DNA from 2 places in the Alcaligenes sp. LTN-3 genome. Region 1 is predicted to be linked to the other one. Evidence: riboswitches for the same ligand, from Rfam matches in the RefSeq annotation. Region 1 holds a riboswitch; the other holds the start of a gene.
What was found. Region 1 has a riboswitch for glycine ahead of AC6I6N_RS02305 (D-amino acid dehydrogenase). Riboswitches for the same ligand answer to the same signal wherever they lie in the genome.

Region 1 (11,490 bases):
TGTCCAATGAAACGCCTTGGGGTGTCTCACGCTTTCTGGAGTTGTCTCGCTCGCGCTCCCTGCCTTTGATTGCCACCATCCAGAACCCCTACAACTTGCTGAACCGCGTGTTTGAAGAAGGTCTGTCCGAATTCTGCCGTTATGAAGGTCTAGGTCTGCTGGCGTATTCGCCATTGGCGATGGGTGTGTTGACGGGTAAATATGACAACGGCGCTCGCCCCGAAAAAGGACGTTTGACCTTGTACAACCGCTTTACCCGCTACGATGCACCGCGTGCCCGTGAAGCCGCGCTGGCCTACAACGAGCTGGCTCGCGAATACGGTTTGACGCCCACTCAATTGGCCCTGGCCTGGGTGAATCAGCAAGCCTTTACCAGCAGCAATCTGATCGGTGCGACCACACTGGAACAACTGCGCGAGAACATCGCCAGTGCGGATGTTCAACTGAACGATGAGCTGATCGCCAAGATCAACGCGATTCATCACCACACACCGAATCCCGCGCCTTAACAGGATCTCCCCCTGCTTTGGGCACATAAACCCAAAGCAGGGCACCCCTCTTTTTTATTCCTCTGTTCCGTTCTTGCGCTTGCACAATGCTGATTTTTTATTTATGCTCAAAAAAAGCATAACAAGAGAGACATACGATTTCTCGTTCAGAAATTCCCATTTCCCATTTTTTTCATCCATTTATGCTCAAAATGAGCATCAAGGACAAACATGATACAGCGCTATCCCATTGATGTCTGCCAGCCGGACTCTCAGGATGCTTTGAGTCGTCAAATCACCTGGCACGACGTCCCTCCCAAACTCAGCGTGCAAAGCGATAAAGCCGCGCTGAAGCAAGCCTTGGCCAAGCAGTTGAAGGAGCAAGACGCCGTGCTGGTCGCCCACTATTACACGGACCCCGATATTCAGGATCTAGCCTTGGAGACTGGCGGCTGCGTGGGTGACTCCCTGGAGATGGCGCGCTTTGGGCAGGAGCATACGGCCAGCACAGTGTTGGTGGCCGGCGTGGGTTTCATGGCCGAATCGGCCAAGATTTTGAGCCCTGAAAAACGTGTGTTGGCTGTACATGACGAGGCGACGTGTTCGCTGGATCTGGGTTGCGCCCCCGAGGATTTCAAGCAGTTTTGTGCTGCGCATCCAGACCGGGAAGTGGTGGTGTATGCCAATACCAGCGCAGCCGTCAAAGCACAGGCGGATTGGGTTGTGACGTCCTCCATCGCCCTGGACATCGTGCGGCATTTACACGCACAAGGGAAAAAGATTCTGTGGGCACCGGATCGTCATTTGGGCTCCTATATCCAAAAACAAACCGGTGCAGATATGCTGCTCTGGCAAGGCTCATGCCTGGTGCATGACGAATTCAAGGCCGATGGTTTGAAGGCTTTGATGAGTGAGCACCCCGATGCCCAGGTTCTGGTTCATCCCGAATCACCCGCTTCTGTTGTTGCGCTGGCGGATGTGGTTGGCTCGACAACGCAGCTACTGCGCGCTGCCATCAATCATCCTGCCGACACCTTTATCGTCGCCACCGATCAAGGGATTGTGCATGCCATGCGCCAGCAGGCGCCGGGCAAAACCTTTCTGGCAGCACCAACTGCGGGCGAGAGTGCCACCTGCAAAAGCTGTGCCTATTGCCCCTGGATGGCGTTGAACAGTCTGGAGGCTTTGCGTCAACGTCTCAGTCAACCAGGCCCTGGTATTCAAGTGGCCCCCGATCTACGTGAGGGCGCACGACGCTCCTTGCAACGCATGATGGATTTTGCGGCTGCTCAGCAAAGCAATTTACGCGTCAGTGCGGACTTGGCCGAGCACAGCCAGCAATTCCAACATGTAGGAGCCGCTTAATGCATTCAGGCTCAACACAGACGCAGGTGCTGATCATCGGTGCGGGGCTGGCAGGCACCAGTCTGGCCCTGTCCTTGCCTTCCTCGATGCATGTCACTTTACTCAGTAGCGCCCCCGTTCCTTGCGGGGCCAGCCCGATGGCCTTGGGTGGTCTGGCGGCTGTGCTCAGTGCCCAAGACAGCCTGGAACAACACATTGAAGACACACTGGAAGCCGGCGCTCGGCACTCGGATAAGGAGGCAGTACGAGGGATTTTGCAAGCCGCGCCAGATGCAGTGCATTGGCTACTGGAAAGGCAGGTGCCTCTGGACAGAACCGAAGATGGCCAATTGCATCTGACCCGTGAGGGTGGGCACAGTCGGCGGCGCATCGTGCATGCGGCCGATGCCAGCGGCTACGCCATCATGCAGGCTTTGGCTCCTCAATTGGCTAAAGCCCCTCATGTTCAGCAGCGTACAGACTGTCTGGCATTGACTCTGCGCCGCAACGAACAAGGCGCAGTGGCTGGCGTGGATATTTACGACAAACACACCCACCGCTACGAAACCATTTTGGCGGACCATGTCGTGCTGGCAACAGGCGGGCTGGGCAGCCTGTATGCGCACAGCACCAATCCCGATAGCGCCTTGGGCGAAGGGGTTGCCTTAGCCTGGCGCGTAGGCGCTGCCATACGGGATCTGGAATTTGTGCAGTTTCATCCGACCTGCCTGCATGCAGAGGGTCCGACCTTTTTGCTGACTGAGGCCTTGCGTGGTGAGGGTGGTCATTTACTGGACAAGCAAGGCCGCCGCTTCATGCCAGCTTACGACGCCAGAGGGGAACTAGCCCCACGCGATATTGTGTCGCGCGCTATTGCCGCACATATGCGGCAAGAAGGCAGTAGCCATGTCTGGCTGAATGTACGCCATCTTGGTGCGGATACCTTACAGCAGCATTTCCCCAAAGCCCTGGAAGAAGGTTTATGCCGGGGCCTGGACTTACGTCGGGACTGGGTGCCGGTTGCGCCTGCCGCGCACTACAGTTGCGGGGGAATTCAAACAGACATGTCAGGCCGCACGACGGTGCCTGGTCTATATGCCGTGGGGGAAGTAGCCTGCACAGGTTTACATGGGGCAAATCGCTTGGCCAGCAACTCTTTGCTGGAGTGCGTCGTCATGGGGCGGGCGGCGGCCGAGGCGATTGCTAGAAGCAAGAGGACCCAGCGTTCAGCTTTGGTCCCGGAGACAGATGCTGCAACTACAAGTTCGATTTCAAGTTCATGTTCATACACAAACTCAAATCCAAGTTCCAGTTCACAGGCTAATGTCGGCCCCCATTGGGGTTTGGGTTTGAACTCTAGTTCGAGCTCGAATCCACGCCCCTCCCTTATGACAGCCACGGCAGCCGATGCACTGGAAAACGCAATCATCGCCAACAACGACAAAGCTTGCCAATATGACGGAAACAATAGCTATAGCAACGGCAGCCATAAAAACCACAGCTCATCCACCAACAATCCCCCTTCTCTGCCCGCCTTGCGCAACTTAATGCAAGAGCATGTCGGCTTGCTACGCAATCACCTAGGACTGCTTCAGGCCTTGCACACCCTGGACCATTGGCGCGGGCAAATTAGCCTTCTGCCCCCCAGCCTGGATCAACGGACCCTCAGCCTGCAACTGGACACCGCCTGGCTGCTTACCCGGGCCGCCCTGGATCGACCACGCAGTCTGGGTGCGCATTACCGCCTGGACTAAGTCCATAAAGAAACAAGCACCGGTCGGGAATCAACGACATGTCGGGCCCACATTAAGCGAAAAAGTAAGTAATAACTCGGTATCAAGGACCGGCAGTCTCAACAATTTTCCGGGCTTAGCCAACAATTGCATCTATCCATAGAAATCCCCCAAGCGCTGCATGCAGCTCCCGGTTTACCCTGATTGCAAACTTTTGTAAGCACAGCTACTGTAGTTGCGTCACTACAGGCGGTATGAAAGAGACCTGTTCAGTCAGGCGCCGACGGAGCAACCACCCCGGAATCTCTCAGGCAAAAGGATCGTACCAGCCCGACACTCTGGAGAGCGGCGCATGACGCCCACCGAAGGAGCCCAGCCTGAAACATCGGTTGGATAAACTCTCAGGTCACAGGACAGATGGGGTATTGCCACTACTCGGTGGTAATTCACCTGTCAGGAGCCTGTTATGTCGCATATTGCCGTCATTGGCGCCGGTATTTCCGGAATCACCACCGCCTACGCCCTCAGCTTGAAAGGCTATCAAGTTACCGTTATCGACCGCCTGCGCTACCCCGCCATGGAAACCTCGTTTGCCAACGGCGGGCAGTTATCCGCGTGCAATGCCGAGGTCTGGAACAGCCGCAGCACCATACTCAAGGGCTTGAAGTGGATGATGCGCAAAGACGCCCCGCTGCTGTTCAACCCCAAGCCAAGCTGGCACAAATACAGTTGGATGGCACAGTTTGTAGGCGCGATTTCCGGTTACGAGCGCAACACCGTGGACACCGTCAAGCTGGCCATTACCGCCCGCGAGAATCTGTACCAATGGGCCAAGGACGAAAACATTGATTTCGACCTAGAACAGCGCGGTATTCTGCACATTTACCACACCCCCGGCGGCTTTGAGTCTGGCAAGAAAGTCAGCCAACTGCTGCAAAAAGGCGGTCTGGAGCGCCGAACCGTTACCAACGAGGAAATCCACCAGATTGAACCTGCCTTGCAAGGCACCTATTACGGCGGGTTCTTTACGCCTTCGGACGCCACGGGTGATATTCACAAATACACACGCGGTCTGGCCGATGCCTGCGCCAAACGCGGCGTGAAGTTCCTGCAAGATACAGAAGTTCTGGGTATTGATTGTGGCCCACCACACCGTATCCAGCTGCGTACCGGTGAAGGCGCTGAAGCCCACACCCATACGCTGTCTGTCGATTCCTTGGTGGTGTGCGCTGGCGTAGGCAGCCGTCACTTGGCCCATATGCTGGGCGACTACATCAATATCTACCCCGTCAAAGGCTATTCGATTTCGGTGTATCTGGATACGCCCGAAGCCCAACATGCCGCCCCTTGGGTCAGCTTGCTGGACGAAGAAGCCAAGATTGTGACCAGCCGCCTGGGCAAAGATCGTCTGCGCGTGGCCGGTACGGCGGAATACAACGGTGCCAACAAGGACATTCGCGCCGACCGTATCGCCCCGCTGACCAACTGGACCCGCCGCAACTTCCACGATGCCGCGACCGATCGTGTTGTACCGTGGGCTGGTTTGCGTCCCATGATGCCGGACATGATGCCGCGCGTAAAAGCAGGCAGCCGCCCGGGCGTGTACTACAACACTGGCCACGGCCACCTAGGTTGGACGCTGTCAGCGGCCACCGCGCAGATCATTACCGAGGTCATTGCGCAGAACGAGCGTCAGTCCGCACCTGCTCAATTTGCCACCAGTCCGGCAGCAACTGCTGCACCCGCCGCTGCCCATAGCGCTCGTCCAGCAGATACACAAAACCTTGATCCTGTTCATCACGAATCACACGACCCGCGGCCTGTGTAATCTTGCGTAGTCCCGGATACAGATAGGTATAGTCATAGGCCCGCCGCTCCCCAAAGAGCCGGGCCATGACTTGCCGCACCGACTCATTGGCCGGGTTGAATTGCGGCAAACCCAGGGTGGCAATAAAAGCACCGATCAAGCGTTTGCCGGGTAAATCTACCCCTTCTGAAAACGCCCCTCCCAGCACTGCCAAACCTACTCCCGTTCCGTCCAGCGTAAAGCGGTCCAGAAACTGCGTTCTTTGCAGATCGCTCATGCCCGGCTGCTGATGCCAAAGCGGCATATCCGGCCAGCGCTCCTGCAAGGCCTGGCTAACTTGCTCCAGATAGTCAAAACTGCTCAAGAACAAAAGATAGTTGCCCGGCTGCTCCTGGTAGGCCTGCCCGACAATGTCGCAGACCCCGCCCAGGCTCTGGGCCCGGTCAGCATAGCGCGTGGACAGGCCAGCATATTGGCGTACCCGTAGTTGCTCGGCCCGATACGGCGATGCCACGTTCAACTCAGCTGTACTTGGCGGCAAACCCAAGACATCACGATAAAACTGTGAGGGATTCATGGTGCCGGAGAACAGCACCACACCATGCGCGTCGCCATAGCGTTCAGCCAGAAACGGAGCAGGCACAATATTGCGCAGGTTCAGGAGCACACCATCGCGCTGCGCCAAAATATCGAATAAGGAATGCGAGCCGAACTGTCCGGCCAGGTCCACAAAGTACAGCAGCTCAAAATAAAACTGCAGCAAGGGGCTGTCTTGCGGCATGGGGTTCTCAGCCACATAGGCCCCTAAGCGGGCAGCCAGATAGTCGCACTGTTCGAGCAGATCCTCCGGGATTTTTTCCAGCCCCCATTGATCGCCCCCTTCCTCGGGTATCAAATCCTCCATCAAGCGAGTCAATGGCGTGAAATGACGCTTCAAGGCCGAAGGCGCGGCTTTACGCGCCATGCGCAACTGCGCTTGCGAGAAGGACGCGGAATACATGGAACGGGCGCGTTCTACCAAGTTGTGTGCTTCGTCCACCAGAACAGCGCTGCGCCATTGCTGAACCAGAGTCTGGCTATACAGCACCGCATGTGTGTCGAAAAAATAGTTGTAGTCGCCCACAATGGCGTCCGCCCAACGCAGCATTTCCTGGCTCAAGTAATAGGGGCAGACCTGGTGTTTGCTAGCCACTTCTTGCAAGCGCTGGCTAGTTAGCATGGGTTGCTCCAGAGCTTGCTGACGGGCCGCAGGAAGCCGGTCGTAAAAGCCTTCGGCCAGAGGGCAGGATTGGCCATGGCAGGCTTTATCCGGATTGGGGCACTGCTTGTCGCGGGCCACCATTTCCAGCACCCGCCACGCGCCCTCACCTTCTGGGTTTAAACGCTGCAAGGCGTCCAAGGCCATTTGCCGACCCGAATTTTTAGCCGTCAGATAAAAGAGCTTATCCAGTCCCGCCTCCGGCATGGCTTTCAGGCCGGGAAATACGACTGCCAAGGTTTTGCCGATACCGGTTGGCGCTTGGGCTAACAGGCACTGTGCATCGCGCTGAGCCCGGAACGCGGCTACGGCCAGTTGCCGCTGACCCGCACGAAACTGATCAAAGGGAAATTGCAAAGCAGTACAAGCTTGATCACGCGCCAGCCGATGCTTTTGCTCCTGCCGCCCCCACTCAAGATACAAGCGGCATTGCTGCTCAAAAAAGGCCCACAGATCCGCGCGCCCCAGGTATTCAGAGACACTGGTTTCTTTGTGCTTGTCCACGTGGTAATACACCACGCTGACGGTCATTCCCGGCAAATCGCGCGCCTGGCAAAGCATGGCCGCATAGACTTTGGCTTGCGCCTGGTGCAGGCGTCTATGGTGCTCGGGAATGGCATCAAAAGCACCTCGATAGGTTTTCAGCTCTTCCAGACAATTGCTGACGGGATCAAACCCATCGGCTCGACCACGCACCACTAGCCCTTCCATCTCATAGGACAGCGGCACTTCGGCTTCATAGTGCTCGGGGCGACGCAGCTTTAACTGCTGGTGGCCCAGGATACCTTCCTGTGCCGTGGCCGCAGGTGTAAAGCGCAGGTCCAGATCCCCGCTGCGGGCGGTAAATTCACATAAGGCGCGTACGCCGACCGTCCAGGCTTTCATGTGGATTCAGGCCGAGTCACATAGCAGACACGCGCAGGGATGGCGTGCTGCTCGAAATAACTGAGCCAACGCCGCTGGTTGTCCTGCAAGCGGTCTCCGGGGCCTTTTACCTCAATCAATTCATAGCTTTGCTGGGTAGGCATGAAGCGCACCAAGTCCGGCAGGCCGGAACGGTTATCCCGCCAATCCTGCAAGATACGCTTGAACACCAGTTGTAAGTGCTGGGCGGGGATGCAATGCAAGGCCTGCTCGATCAAGGTTTCATCCAAGGCAGGCCAGATCAGCAAGGGGCACTGTATGCCACGCTTTTCCTGCCAGCGTTGCCAGATCACGGTTTTATAGTCTGCGCCGTCCAGCACACTCAAAGACTGCTCAAACAAATTTTGCCTGCGCGATACAAAGTCCGGGTTACCCCAATCGGCTGGACAAGCTTGATAGGGGTGGAAAAACGCACCAGGCAAGGGAGCAAAAATAGCCTCCCAGCTCAACAAGCCCAATAAGGCCGGGAACAAGGCATTTTCTACGTAAAACACAGGTGCCAAGGGGCTGTCCCAATGAGCCAGCACCTGCGATTCGACCCGATTGCCGTCATCGAACAAAACCAGATCACTGCGTTGTGTGCGGCTTGCGGGTTTATTGGAAGGCGAGCTGGGCGGAGCGTCTACCGCCAGTTTGCGACGCATGCGAGGCAACATACGCAGCAACTTCTGGGTTTCGCTTTCATTTTCGGGCTGGTTCCACGCCTGACAAAACAAGGGCCAGGCACCTTGATGATTCTCCTGACGCTCCAATACCCGCAATTGGCGGTAACGGGCTCCCGGCCAGCTTGTCTGCAAATACGCTTGTTCGGCTAAGGCCCACCAATGTTGACGTTCGGCTTGCTGGCCTAGCTGGAACAGGGTTTTTGCCTTACGTCGTTGCAGCCAGTCGCTGTCAGTCTCAACTGCTTGAACGGCGGCAAAGCGCTGTATCCAAAGATCGGGGTCGGCCTCATCCTGTGCGTCTCGCAGCTCGGACAAGGTTTCATACAAGCGCACGTCCTCATTGTGGCGAAACGCCCGACTGGCCTGATCCAGAACCACGGTTTCGTAGCGATACAGGCCCAGATCGCTCATCACAAACTCGGACCAGTCCTGATAATGGTTGCCAAAGAACAGCAACTGCAAACGCTGTGCCCAATGCATGACTTGCGGTGATAGGCGCAGTGTGGGAGCTTGCAGGACTGGATCGGCACACCACTGCGTAAAAGGCCGAGCCTGTTCACCGTGAGCCTGCCCAATCCATTCCAGATAGTCCGATTTGCGCCCGGCGGCTGGCAGATCACTGAACAAGCGACGCAGCTCGGGCACCGTATGGACGGCAAACAAGGTTTCCAGATCCAGCTCAGGATCGGTTTCTATTAGCTCGCAAGCCGCCAGCTCTTGCACTGCCGCATCCAGGTTTTCGATCTCGGCATAACGCAACTTGTCGATACGAAACACCGGGCCTTTACGCATCAGCAAGCGCACCAACAGGGCTTGTGCAGGCTGGGAAGCATGCACAAAACGATGGCCGCACTGGACGTGTTCAGGCTCCAGCAGGTCGGAACTGGTGTGTTGTACCCACTGCAAAACCTGATGGAAATTATGCAGATAGTAAAAAGGAGGAAGCTCGGGCGGGGTCATAAGCAGGCTGTGTATATATCCAGCTACTTTAGCACTCCTTCAAGCCTGGCGCGACTCCAACAAGCGCATCCAGTCGCGCAACAAGGTATCCAGACTTTGCCGCTGCGTGGCATCCAGACCTTCCAGCAAATTTTCTTCATTGGCCAAATGGTCCACCACAACCGCATCCACACAGGCCAGACCCGCCGGGCTCAAACGCACCAGAATACGGCGGGCATCTTCCGGGTCGGCAATGCGTTCGATCAAGCCCTGCTTTTCCAGGCCCTGTAAACGATGCGTCATAGTGCCGGAGCTGACCATCAAGGTGGAAAACAAAGCGGTGGGTGCCAAGGTGTACGGCGGGCCGGAGCGGCGCAGGCTGGCCAGCACATCAAACTCGCCCAACTGCAGGCCGTGACGTCTAAAGTTGTCGCTCATCTGTTTTTGGACCAGTTGGAAGCAGCGCGTCATGCGGCCCAACAAGGCCATGGCGTCCAGGTTCTGCAAGTCTGGCCGCTGTTCGCGCCACTGATTGATGATCAGGTCTACCGCGTCGTGTTCTTCGCTCATGATCTCTCGATTTCGATATTTATCTTGATATTAAGATAAATCATCCCTACACTGGCATTTATCTCGACATCAAGATACTTTTATCATGAACCGACTTTCTCTCTGGCTGGTGACGGCCTTGACCGCATTAGGCCCCGCCATCTGGGGTTCCACCTACATTGTGACCACCGAAATCCTACCGCCCGATCGCCCTTTCATCGCGGCCTTTTTGCGCTGCTTTCCCGCTGGCGTGATGCTGCTCTTGTGGAGCCGACGCATGCCTGCCCGAGGTGATTGGGGGCGTACCCTGATTCTGGCGGCCTTGAATATTGGCGCATTTCAGGCGCTGTTATTCGTTGCGGCTTACCGCTTGCCGGGTGGTTTGGCCGCCGTCGTAGGAGCAGCTCAACCCTTGGTGGTGATTGCCCTGGCCTGGGCGTTAGAAGGTAAACGCCCTGTCACCCTGGCCTTGGTCGCTTGTGTGATCGGCATCATCGGCATGGGTATTTTGCTACTTTCGCCAGAGAGCCAATGGGATACCTGGGGCATGGTCGCGGCCATTGTCGGGGCCTTGTGCATGGCCATGGGCACCTACTTGTCGCACCGCTGGCGTAGTGGCATGCCGATTCTGGCTTTCACGGCCTGGCAATTGATGTTGGGCGGTTTGATGCTTGCCCCTCTGGCCTTATGGCTGGACCCACCACTGGACAACTCCTTGAGCGGCGTACAAATCGGCGGCTACCTCTACCTGTGTCTGGTCGGTGCGCTGCTGGCCTATACCCTGTGGTTCCGCGGGATTGCCGTCTTGCCCTCTGTGGCCGTGTCCTCGCTGGGCCTGCTCAGTCCGCTGACCGCCGTGATTCTGGGATGGCTGATTTTAGGTCAGGCCATGACAGGCTCCAGCCTGCTGGGCATTATTTTGGTGATGGGCAGTGTGCTGGCAGTACAGTGGATCAGCAATCGCCCGGCCAAATAAATATCGTGCGCCCATAAAAATAGCGCCCCTTTTAACGATCTGGATGGGCGCGTAAGAGAGTTCACTATCTTGCTACTCCGTTAGAAGCAGCAAGATAGTGACTAATAGCGTTCTTGCAGGACTTGGGCTAAATCTGTCGCAAAGCGCTGGGCGTCTTTAGCATTCAGATTCGCAAAACTGACACGCAAGCCTTGAGCAGGACTGCTCACACCAAAGACTTGTCCGGATCGCACCAGCCAGCCACGTGCAGCCAATCCCGCCAATACCGGCTCGGCTTCCCGATCCAGCGGAATCCACAGATTGAAGCCTTCCTCGCTATCCCAAAAAGGAATGCTCTGCTTTTTCAAGGCGTGCATCAAGTCGGCGCGAGCCTGCACATAGGCAGCTTGCGCAACACGAGTCTGCGCCTTGATCTCGGCATCCGTCAGCCCATGAACCACCATTTGCTGTAAAAGATGGCTGACCCATTGCGCCCCCGAAGCCAAACGTTGCGACAAGCGTTCGCTGGTTTGCAGATCCGACGCCACCAGAGCCACGCGCAAATCCGGCCCCAGACCCTTGGACACTGAACGAATCAAAGCCCAGCGCAAATGATCGGCAGGAATCACGTTTCGGTAAGGGCTGCTGGCCAGCATCCAGAAGTGGTCGTCAATCATCAACAGCAATTCGGGATACTGCTTCAGAATTTGCTCGATCTGCTTGGCACGAGCACGGCTCAGTGAGCATCCCGTGGGGTTGTGCGCACGTGGTGTCAAGATCAAAGCGCGCAGGCCATCCTCCAAAGCGGCTTGCAGCGAGGCCGGCACA
Region 2 (11,490 bases), 330 kb from region 1:
CCCGCCCAACAGCCTGACTCCGTGTTTCAATAAGGGCTTGATTGACGGCCCTTCAGACTGCCCAGGCCACCTCCGTCTGGCATCGCTGATGCGCTCTTATTGAGACTCCCGCAATGCGACAGATCCTGCTTGTTGTCGATGTGCAAAGCTGCTTTTCGCCACCTCCGTGGCTAATTGAAGGCATTAACGCCCTGAGCACCCGCCTGCCTTGCGCAGCCTTGATTGAACTGCACGACGAGTCGCAAACGCCCTTTTCCAGCCAGTTGGGTTGGTGTCCGCCGCGCAGTGATCGTTGTCTGGTCGATGCCAAGCAAATCTTCATCAAACATGGCTACGCCCCTAGCCCGGCCGCGATGGAGTATTTACAGCAATGTCAGGCTGATCGCATTCTGGTCTGCGGCATTCAAACCGATACCTGCGTACTGGCCGCAGGCTTTGCCTTGTTTGATGCGGGGCTGCACCCTACTCTGATTACGGATCTAACGGTCGGCTCGTCCCTGGATCGCTCCGGCGAGCTGGGTATCAAGCTGTGGAAACATCACTTCGGGCGCACAATTCACAGCAGCGAACTGTTGGCTGAACTGGACCAGCCATAAACAGCTCGCTTTCACAGCCTGCGCCTCTTCACACCCATCTGATCCCCCTTCTGTCTACCCTAGCCACAACGCCCCTCACTCGATTCCCAACTCCTGCTGCCCCACTTCCTGAAAACCGCGCCTGCTCCGTGCAAGTACAAGAGCGTGCTAGATGAAAGCTCAACCATCGCGTCCCTGACTAATCATTACGTTTAGCGTAATCATTCAACCATGGGCTTTATTGATAGCCCCATACCGCCACTGATAGGGTCGTTTCCAGAAACCTGCAAAAGGTTCACTTACAAGGAGACGAGACATATGCATTGGCTATCCATTGCCGTATTAGGAGGCATGTTCGTACTGGCAACTGTCTTACCCATCAATATGGGGCTGATTGCTTTTGTAGGCGCTTTTCTGGTGGGTACGCTGGTGGCGAGCATGGGCGCCAAGGAAATCATGGGCGGCTTTCCGGCTGACCTGTTTCTGACCCTGGCCGGTATTACCTATTTGTTCGCGCTGGCTCAAAACAATGGCACGATCAACTGGCTGGTCAGCATGGCCGTGCGGGCTGTACGTGGCCGCATCGCCGCCATTCCCTGGATCATGTTTCTGATCACGGCCGCATTGACCGCTGTCGGTGCCGTCAGCCCAGCCGCCGTTGCCATCATTGCCCCGATTGCGCTGGGCTTTGCTCGCCAGTACGGCATCAACCCGCTCTTGATGGGTTTGCTGGTGATTCATGGCGCCCAAGGGGGCGGCTTCTCCCCGATCAGTATTTATGGCGGCATCACCAACCGTGTGGTCAGCGCCGCCGGTTTGCCCTTGAATGAAATGGCCACCATGATGGCCAGCCTGGGTATCAACCTGGCCGTGTCCATTTTGCTGTTCGTGTGGATGGGTGGTTTGAAGCTGATGCGTCAGAAAGTGGACTTAAGTTCAGCAGACGTAAACGTTGCCCGCGTGGCCCATGGCTCGGGTGGCCCGCAAGTGTTTGGCGACGCTGAAGCCGAGGCCTTGGGCGAAGAGCGCAAGACCGCCCGGAAAAGTCCCGATGCCCTGGTCGAAGCCGGCAATGGTGCCAGCGAGGCCCCGCACTGGTATCGCGTCTTGACCCTGGCAGGCCTGTTTATCCTGGCCGTTCTGACCTTGTTTTTCAAACAGGATATTGGCTTTACCTCGATCACCATCGGTCTGGTACTGACCTTGATGGCCCCCAATCTGCAAAAACGCGCGCTGGGCCAAGTGTCCTGGCCTGAAATCATGCTGATTGTGGGTGTCAGCACCTATGTGGGCGTGATGGAATCCATGGGCACGATTGATTTTGTTGGCCATAGCGTTGCCCAACTGACCTCTCCCTTGATGGCGGCCTTGCTGCTGCTTTTTGTGGGTGCGGTCGTGTCGGCTTTCGCCTCTTCCACCGCCGTGCTGGGTTCGCTGATTCCGCTGGCCGTGCCCTTTTTGCAAGGCGATGGCGGCGTGGGGCCGGTGGGCTTTATTGCAGCCATGGCCGTATCCTCCACCATTGTGGACGTCAGCCCCTTCTCTACCAACGGCGCACTGGTACTGGCCAATGCTCAGGGAGTGTCGCGTGATGCCTTCTTCCGTCAGCTTTTACTGTACGGTGCTGCCGTCACGGTTATTGCCCCAGTCGTCGTCTGGCTGCTGTTTGTGGTGCTCTAAAAACACCTGAGCAAACAGAAAAGTACGGCGGGCCCCGATACCTTGGTAGCCGGGGCCTGTTTAATGGAAATTCTTACCGCATCCATGGGCAGTTCAGGTATAAAGACTCGATCCATTTTCAAGCGAGCCGCACAACATGAGCCTGACAGCAGAATGTGACGACTACTTCAAACAAGTCGAACAAGGCTTGTATGCCGAGCGCTTCGATCAGGAAGTAAACTTGCTCCCCTTCGTTCAGGCCCAAGCCTTCAGCGAACAGTTCAGCGGCCACCCCACGCTGGACGCCCTGGGCGGTCTGATTCTGGACGATCCCGATACCAGCAGTCACCATGTCTGGGTCTGCGAATCCCCACTGGCCGGGCAGGTGTTTTACTTATCCCACGACGACGACAGCCGCATTGTATTCCCGTCTTTGTCAGCCTTTCTGACGGCAGCCCAACAGGCGCTGGAACGGTCTTGTTGCTTGAGTGAGCTGCATCCATCACACACACCCTTGTGTCCTGATCAAACGGGCTTGAGCAATTTCATCACCCATTTGTGCGGGAACGATGAACATGAAGAAATCGCTATCCCGCTCATTCCCAGCCTGGACTTGCAAGACTTTCCTTTGCTAAGAAGGCTGGCCAGCGCCGACAACTTCTTTTTAAGCGAAGTCTTGGCGCAGGAAATCAAAAAACGGCCTCGGGCCGATTTGCTGACCATTGCCGAACTATGCAGTGCCCATCCTCATCCGCAAGCTGCCAAAGCGGGGGTGGCCGCTTTACGTGCGATTAAAGCGCTATAAGCCATAAGATTGGGTAGTAGGGGGGTTATGCCTGCAAAGCCTATTCCCTTCTGCCCCTCCCCGGCGGTCAGTCCTCAGCCTAAGGTACGTCAGCCTGGAGCCGACAAGGTTTACTCCCTTCCAAGTCCCACCAGCCCCCCCCTCAACTGCGCCCTCCCCCCTATGGGAAACGCCAAAACAGCTATGGCGTCGCATTGATTTCTGAATAAAACCTTGAATCCTGGCGAATTCTTACACCGTAATGAGAATGATTGCTATTATTTTGCCGTTGTTTTAAGCCTGATGCCCTCTTTCCTTCTCTGTCACCCGCTTTTCGCGTCCTGAAAAACGCGGCTTGCATGACGAGTGCAGCGTCCAAGAAGAGCGGATTCCATCCGTCACCCGCAGCGGCCAGGCAAGCACGGCTTTTCTCAGTTTTCCAGTTATCAATCCAGCACCCGGAGACGGTGCTGAAGTAGGAGGCGCGTCAGCGTGAAAGAGTCATTTCGCCAATGTATGGCATGGCTGCATACCTGGGTCGGTCTGGTAGTGGGCTGGATCCTGTTTTTCGTCTTCGTCACGGGCACGGCAGGCTATGTAGACGATGAAATCACCCGCTGGATGGAGCCCGAGCGTCCCTTGCCCATGCAAGTTCTACCTGAGCAATCCAGCCAGATGCTGGATCAGGCCCTGACGCAGCTACAAACACATGCCCCGGCAGACTCCAAAGCCTGGACCATTACCCTGCCGCATCAAGCCCTGAACCCACGTGCCACGCACGGGCTGTCCATTGCCTGGGAAGAAATGTCCCAACCCGGTCAGCGTGGCCGTCGCGGGGTCGAGGAACTGGACCCGGTCACCGGCCAGATTCAACCAGAAACAGAACCCCGCGCCACCGCTGGTGGCACGGGTCTGTATCGCATGCACTATGCGCTGCACTACATGCCGTACCCCGTCGCTATCTGGCTGGTCGGTATCTGCACCATGCTGATGCTGTTGGCCGTCATGACGGGCGTGGTGACACACAAAAAGATCTTTACCGACTTTTTCACCTTCAGACCCGGCAAGGGACAACGCTCCTGGCTGGACGCACACAATATCGTCAGCGTGATGTCCCTGCCCTTTTTCCTGATGATTACCTACACGGGCCTGATCTTTTTCATGTCCTTCTATATGCCGACCGGACGAGAGATCATGTATGGCGCAACAGAGGAAGGACGACAAGCTTACTTCCAGGATATTCGCCAGCAAAAACATGACTTCCTGCCCGTCAGCATGCCGCAGGCTCCGTTAAGCGCGATGATGCACAGCGCTGAACAAACCTGGGGCAAGAACAGCATTGCCTCGGTACACATTACGCATCCGGCAGATAGCCAAGCTTATGTAGAACTGCGCCGCACCGGCGTGACGGGCGTGTACTGGACCCGTGCCGAAACCCTGCGCTTTAACGCCATCGATGGCAGCGCCATGAAGCCGGACAACACGAGCAATATCACGGGGGACACACACCGCGTGCTGCTGGCCTTGCACGAAGGCGCATTTGCCGAATGGTGGTTGCGCTGGCTATACCTTATCTCGGGCTTGCTGGGCTGCGCCGTTATTGGAACGGGCCTGGTGCTGTGGACCGTAAAACGCCGCACCCACCATCAAAAGCGCCTGTCCAAAGCCACCGCGCTGAGCGTATCCGAGCGCTTTGATGCGGCGGGCCTGCGTCTGGTGGAAATCCTGAATGCCGGAACCCTGGCCGGTTTGCCGCTAGGTCTGGCCGCCTACTTCTGGGCCAACCGCCTCTTGCCGGTCACTATGGCCGACCGCGCCGCCTGGGAATTTCATGCGCTGTTTCTGGTCTGGGGCTGGTCCTTCCTGTATGCCTGCTGGCGACCCTTGAAGCGCGCCTGGCTGGAACTGCTCTACCTGACAGCCGCCGCCTATGGCCTGATTCCCGTCCTGAACCTGCTGACGACCGACCGCCATCTGGGCGTTACCGTCACCCATGGCGACTGGGGGCTGGCAGGCTTTGACCTGAGCATGCTTGGCCTGGCCGCCATCTTTATCTATATCGCCGTAAAAATGAAACGCAAATGGCACATTGCCAGCCTGTCTAAAAAAACCGCAACCCCTGCCAACTTGCATACTGCGGGAGTGAACGGATGAGTGGACTGACTCCTCGTTACCGCCTGCAAGTGTTGTCGCGCATCGTGGCCGCCACGGTGGGTGGCTACGCCTTGGCAGACGCCGCCACCGTATTGCTGACCTTGCTCTGGCCTTTGCCCAGAGCCCAGGCTGTCCTGGCGGCCAATATGTTGAGCTTTGTCTGGTACACCATCGCCGTCATGTGGGTGTTCAGTACCAAAAGTGCCACTCGCGCCTGGTTGGGCATGGTGCTGCCTACCGCTTTGATCGCCTTGCTCTGCTTTCTGGTGATGCCGGAAGGAGGGCTGCCATGAGCAATACCAGCCTGTGGCTAAATCTGGCCGTATTTATCAGCAGTCTGGCGGGCTTTATCTGCCTGGCCTTGGCCAGCGATCGCCAGGGTGAATTTCTGCTGCATCGCGCGCCTCGCAAGCAGGAAAGGCGGATCTTTCGTTTAATCGGCTGGCCTTTTCTGGCCGTGGCTTGGCTCTTGTGCTGGCAAGGCTGGGGCTGGAGCATCGGCACGGTTGCCTGGCTGGGCTGGCTAACCATGGCCGGCGCCGGACTGACCTTTTACCTGCCCTGGTGGCCTTGGCAGGAAAAGAAACCTGTGCGGGCCAAACCTGCGCCAGTTGCGAAGGCAGCGCCTAAAGCGGCTGGAGTAGGTAACACTGAATCGGCATCACGCATGTCTACACGTAGCCTGGTCTTGGCCAGCAGCCTTCTGGCCATCCCTGCTGCCTTCGTGATTTATCTGACGCAGCAAGGCCCGCAACCTGTCTTTGGCAACAATGCCCTGCAAAGTCAGATTGGTCCGTGGTCGTTTGCACTGGCTGAAACGAATGACCAAGCCCCTATCAGCGGGCCCACCGGCGCACATCGCAAAGCCTTCCAGATTCGCTTTTGCCAAGCCTGCGACCCGCATATACGCCGCGCCTATCTGCAAGTCAGCAAGCCCGAGCCTATGCCTACACCCCGTCAGGCGTTTAACAGCACACGCTGGACACGATCGGTAGAAATTGCCATCCCGCCCAATAGTGAGGTTGAGCATCAACTATGGCTAACTGTAGAAGCCAAGAATGGAGAAATCTACCATCAGGCTTTTGATTTCCACCAGGTATCACCCGTGACAGCGGCTTTCATTGAGCAAATGCCGTAAGCGTGACCTAAACCGAAAGGGCCAAGCATCTTGGTCCTTTTTTTATTTCTACTCAATTCAGATTTTCCACTGATCCTCACTAGTCACTGCTTAAAAATCAAAACACATCAAGAAAACATAAAACCAATAAAGACGTCAGAATAAATACGTCCCAAAATCCGCCCCCTCAATTACTGAAAATCTAAACTCGTAAACAAAGCATCAAATAACTATTTATATAAACAACTTTCCCTGTTTCATCTTTATTTCGCACCCCTGATTTTTAAATTTCATTCAAAGCAGCTAAAAAATTAGCCCACAAATTACTTATAACGCCATCCCAAAAAGCAGCAATTCTTCGCAATTCCAACAAAACCCTGCATCTGACACAAACTGCCACCTTAAGCACATTTCTCACATTTACTATAAAAAAACACCACCCTCAACAAAGGAAAACTTTTGACAGTTGTTTTCCTTTCCTTCAGTGGGTGAACCGTGCTTATCGCTAGAATGCTGCCGTGTTACATCACTAACAGGGCCATATCATGTCTTTAATTAAACGATGCACCGCAGAAACGCTGGGCACTTTCTGGCTGGTCTTTGGGGGCTGCGGAAGTGCGATCTTTGCCGCTGCCTATCCTGAACTGGGAATTGGTTTTGCCGGAGTAGCCTTGGCCTTTGGCCTGACCTTGCTGACCATGTGCTATGCCATTGGCAATATCTCTGGTTGCCACATCAATCCGGCTGTCACGCTGGGGCTGGTCGCTGGCGGACGCTTCCCCGCTCGTGACGCTATTCCCTACATCCTTGCCCAAGTTATCGGCGGCCTGCTGGCCGGCGGCGTTCTGTACCTGATCGCCAGCGGCAAAGCCGGCTTTGATCCCGTGGCAGGCTTTGCCTCCAACGGCTTTGGCGAGCACTCGCCAGGCAATTACAGCCGCAACGCGGCCCTGATCGCAGAAATTGTGCTGACCGCCTTCTTCCTGTTCATCATCATGGGTGCGACTCACAAGCGTGGTCACGCTGGCCTGGCCGGTGTGGCGATTGGTCTGGCGCTGACCTTGATTCACCTGATCAGCATCCCCATCACCAACACCTCCGTGAACCCTGCCCGTTCCACCGGCGTGGCCTTTTTCCAAGGCACCTGGGCCATGGAACAGTTGTGGCTGTTCTGGGTGGCCCCCTTGATTGGTGGTGTGATCGGCGCCTTGGTGTATCGCTTTTTACATGCCAACGACGAGTAAGCAACACTGACATCGGCATGCAGAACAAAAGAGCCGCATCGTCTGGAACAAGGCAGCCTGCCCGATTCAAGACAATGCGGCTCTGTGCAAAGGGCGCATCCTTGGTGACGTCACGGCAAAATGTCCAGCACAAACCCCACTGACAAACAAGAACCATTCTCATCAATCACCTACAGGTTAACGATAGTAGTCATCGCTTTTTACCTGTCTATACAATAGCGACGTCAATAACGGTTCAGGTGAGAGTCTTCACCTTGATGAAGCGCCGACGGAGCAACGACCCCGGAATCTCTCAGGCAAAAGAATCTTGAACCCTTGACGTTCTGGAGAGAGGCACATCAGTGCCCACCGAAGGGGACCGTCGCCCGCCGATGGATAAGCTCTCAGGTAAACGGACAGAGGGGGTACAAAGGCCATATGGTCTTTGTCCACCTATTTGTCCGGAGCCTATTTATGAGCAGATAGTCAGGCGCCTTGTCTGACCGCCTGGCACACCACCCCTTTATTCCCATTTTTATTCGCACGCAGGTCTGTTTTGGCATTTCATGTCGTCAGAACAAGGAGGACTGCTGTGCGCTCCCTACTTTATGTAGATCGGCATCAAGAAAACCGTTCTTGAGGACGGGTTGTGCCCATTGTTTTCTCGCAGCACAGTCATAATTACGCATTTGAACGAAAAAAAACTAGGAGTACAGTGTGTCTCAGCAACATTCATCTGGACTGCAACGCTCGTTGAAAAACCGGCATCTGCAACTGATAGCCATTGGAGGCGCTATCGGTACCGGGCTATTTATGGGATCAGGCCGCACCATTAGTCTGGCCGGACCCTCGGTCTTGTTTACCTACATGATCATCGGCTTCTTTTTATTTTTTGTTATGCGGGCAATGGGAGAATTGCTCCTGCATAACCTGGAATACAAATCTTTTGTGGATTTTTCCGCCGATATTCTCGGGCCCACCATGGGCTACTTTCTAGGCTGGAGTTACTGGTTCTGCTGGGTAGTTATTGGCATTGCCGATATTGTCGCCATTACCGGCTATACCCAATTCTGGTGGCCGGACATTCCACTGTGGCTACCCGGTCTGGCTTGTATTGCCTTTTTGCTGATCTTTAACCTGCTGTCGGCCAAATTGTTTGGCGAGCTCGAGTTCTGGTTTGCCCTGGTCAAGATCATTGCCATCGTGGCACTGATTGGTGTGGGCGCGTACCTGCTGTTTACCGGCTTTGTGGGCCCAACCGGCGAAAAAGCCAGCCTGACCCATTTATGGGATCGCGGCGGGATGTTCCCCAATGGTTTGAATGGTTTCTTTGCCGCTTTCCAGATCGCCATCTTTGCTTTTGTGGGTATCGAACTGGTGGGTACCGCCTCGGCTGAAACGGCTGACCCTGCCAAGAACCTGCCCAAAGCCATCAACAAGATTCCGGTTCGCGTGATTGTGTTTTACGTGTTGGCCCTGACCGCCATCATGACCGTCACCCCTTGGGATATTGTCGCGCCCAACAAGAGTCCGTTTGTAAATATGTTCTTGCTGATTGGCGTAGGTGCAGCAGCGGCCATCATTAACTTTGTGGTGCTGACCTCGGCCCTGTCGTCCGCCAATAGCGGCATGTTCTCCACGGGCCGCATGTTGTACGGTCTGTCCAAGAACAAGCTGGCTCCCGAAGCCTTCAGCCAACTGTCGCGTAACGGTACTCCCCGCAATGGTCTGATCTATTCGTGCGCCCTTTTGCTGTCCAGCCTGTTCCTGCTATACGCAGAAGGCGATGTGATGCGTGTGTTCACAATTGTGACCACCGTGGCCAGCATCTGCTTTATCTTTGTCTGGGCCGTGATCCTGATCACCTACCTGAAGTACCGCCGGGTTCGTCCTGAGGCACACGCTGCATCAAGCTACAAAATGCCCTTTGCCATTCCCATGTGCTATCTGACTCTGGTGTTCTTTGCCTTTGCGCTGTACCTGTTCAGCCAGGAAGAAGAAACCCTGATCGGCCTGATTGCCACACCTTTCTGGTTCCTGGCTCTGCTTATTTGCCTGCCTTTCTACAAGAAACGCATGAAACAAGATCTGGCCCTGAGTCTGGCGACGCAAAGCGTACGCTAAACCAAGCAGGACACAGCACAGTGCGCCCCCGCACTGTGCTGCCGCCACCGGGACTGGCCGTACTGCTGGACCTGTGTGTTTACTCGGTCCGGGCTGCCCCTTCTGGCTCGCCCCCCTTCGCCACATACAAAGTCTGACTGGGGAAGGCAAAATCGGCACCGTGCTGCTGCACAATATCAATAATCTTCAAATACACATCCTGCTGAATGCCCAACCACTCGGCCCACTGAGTTGTTTTGGTAAAGCAATACACCATGATGTTCAGTGATGAGTCTGCAAAGGCATTGAAATAGACCAGCGTCGTCTGTGTCTGATCAATATCAGGGTGTTGAGCCAGCATCTGGCCAATATCATCCACAATACCGCGCAGCTTGCCGGCATCCTCATACCTCAACCCCACCTCGGTATTGATCCGCCGATTCGTCATGCGCCCCGGGTTTTCCACACTGATGGAAGAAAACAAGGAGTTGGGCACATAAAGCGGCCGTTTATCAAACGTCATGATCTTGGTCAGGCGCCAACCAATCTCAACCACCGTCCCTTCAATATTGCGATCAGGCGAACGTATCCAGTCGCCAATCTTGAACTGACGATCAAAGTACAACATGGCACCGGAGAAGACATTGCTCAAAATATCCTTGCCTGCCATACCGATCGCAATGCCGCCGATACCGCCAAAGGCCAACAGTCCGGACATACTTAATCCGAAGTGCTCGCCAAAAAACAGCAACATGAGAACAAATGCGCCGAACTTCAACACCCGTGCAATCAGGCGTGCCGAGGTCGGATCCCGCCCTTTGCTAAGCTGCGTTTTCTCCAGACGGTTGATCAACAGCGACAACGTATGCATCAACACCGCCGCTGCCGTCAGCACAGCCACAAAATCGACCATGCGCGGTGTCACCAACGTCACGTGGTAATCGGCAATAGCCATGTTTACGTACTGGCGGGCAACCGCAATGGCGCCGTACAACAAGCCCAACTGCACGATTTGCGCGATGACATTGTGCGACCACTTGCGCCGACGATGTCTCATAAAAGCCAGAATAAATGCCGCCAGCAAGCAGGCCAGAAAGATCCCCATACCTGTCAGGTATTTGATCAACAAGGTGTGATCCTGCACTTTTCCTCCGATTGCGCCGTCCTTGGCCAAGCGATTATAACGAGTTAGGTTTACGTAAGGGTAAACCCACGTTGTGACAGGGCTTGCCTTGCTCATAGACTAAACCGTCAGTCTGAAACAATAACAATTCGCGCCAAAGGAAAACGATGGTTTTAAAGGCTATTGACTCACTCAATGAATTCATCGGCAAAATCCTCTCATTTATCGCCATTATTTTTGCCACCATTATTATTTATGAAGTGTTCATGCGATATGTGCTCAATCAGCCTACCCGATGGACATTTGATGCCACCAAACAGCTCTACGGTTTTTACTTTTTGATGTTGGGCGCCTATGCCCTCAAGCATCAATCTCATGTCCGCGTTGACCTGCTGATCCAAAAGTTTTCCCCTACCGCTCGCAAATGGACTGAGCTTGCGGGCTACCTCATTTTCTTCTTCCCCTTCGCCTGGGTATTTCTGACTCGCAGCTATGAGTTTGCCATGCGTTCTTTGGCCCAAGGTGAAACGACCTACGGCGCCGTTCAACTGCCCGTTTACCCACTGAAGATTTCCATGGTGGTGGCTGCCGCCCTGTTGCTGATTCAAGGTATTGCCGAGGTAATCCGTCTGCTGACCCAAAAGGAGCCCGGCCATCATGACGCCTGAGTTGATTGCACTGCTGATGGGTGGCCTGCTGTTGCTGGGCCTATTCATGGGCCATCCCTTGGCTTTCGTTCTGGGTGGAACAGC

Region 2: it holds a riboswitch for glycine, as region 1 does, so the genes downstream of both, AC6I6N_RS00720 (amino acid permease) here and AC6I6N_RS02305 (D-amino acid dehydrogenase) in region 1, are expected to answer to the same signal.

The regions. Positions count from the first base shown of each region.
Region 1 is NZ_JCAPDN010000001.1:486,333-497,822, reverse strand. It holds gene AC6I6N_RS02320 (NADP(H)-dependent aldo-keto reductase) at 1-509, shown strand, start outside; gene nadA (quinolinate synthase NadA) at 720-1,853, shown strand; gene nadB (L-aspartate oxidase) at 1,853-3,586, shown strand; glycine riboswitch at 3,811-3,898, shown strand; glycine riboswitch at 3,903-3,983, shown strand; gene AC6I6N_RS02305 (D-amino acid dehydrogenase) at 4,032-5,393, shown strand; partial or broken gene AC6I6N_RS02300 (ATP-dependent DNA helicase) at 5,338-6,714, opposite strand; gene AC6I6N_RS02295 (VRR-NUC domain-containing protein) at 7,512-9,179, opposite strand; gene AC6I6N_RS02290 (MarR family winged helix-turn-helix transcriptional regulator) at 9,219-9,728, opposite strand; gene AC6I6N_RS02285 (DMT family transporter) at 9,814-10,683, shown strand; gene AC6I6N_RS02280 (aminotransferase class I/II-fold pyridoxal phosphate-dependent enzyme) at 10,785-11,490, opposite strand, start outside.
Region 2 is NZ_JCAPDN010000001.1:152,031-163,520, reverse strand. It holds gene AC6I6N_RS00760 (YeeE/YedE family protein) at 1-17, shown strand, start outside; gene AC6I6N_RS00755 (isochorismatase family protein) at 114-596, shown strand; gene AC6I6N_RS00750 (SLC13 family permease) at 894-2,255, shown strand; gene AC6I6N_RS00745 (hypothetical protein) at 2,392-3,039, shown strand; gene AC6I6N_RS00740 (PepSY-associated TM helix domain-containing protein) at 3,511-5,172, shown strand; gene AC6I6N_RS00735 (DUF3649 domain-containing protein) at 5,169-5,465, shown strand; gene AC6I6N_RS00730 (DUF3325 domain-containing protein) at 5,462-6,310, shown strand; gene aqpZ (aquaporin Z) at 6,835-7,533, shown strand; glycine riboswitch at 7,762-7,851, shown strand; gene AC6I6N_RS00720 (amino acid permease) at 8,230-9,636, shown strand; gene AC6I6N_RS00715 (mechanosensitive ion channel family protein) at 9,716-10,759, opposite strand; gene AC6I6N_RS00710 (TRAP transporter small permease subunit) at 10,906-11,406, shown strand; gene AC6I6N_RS00705 (TRAP transporter large permease) at 11,396-11,490, shown strand, end outside.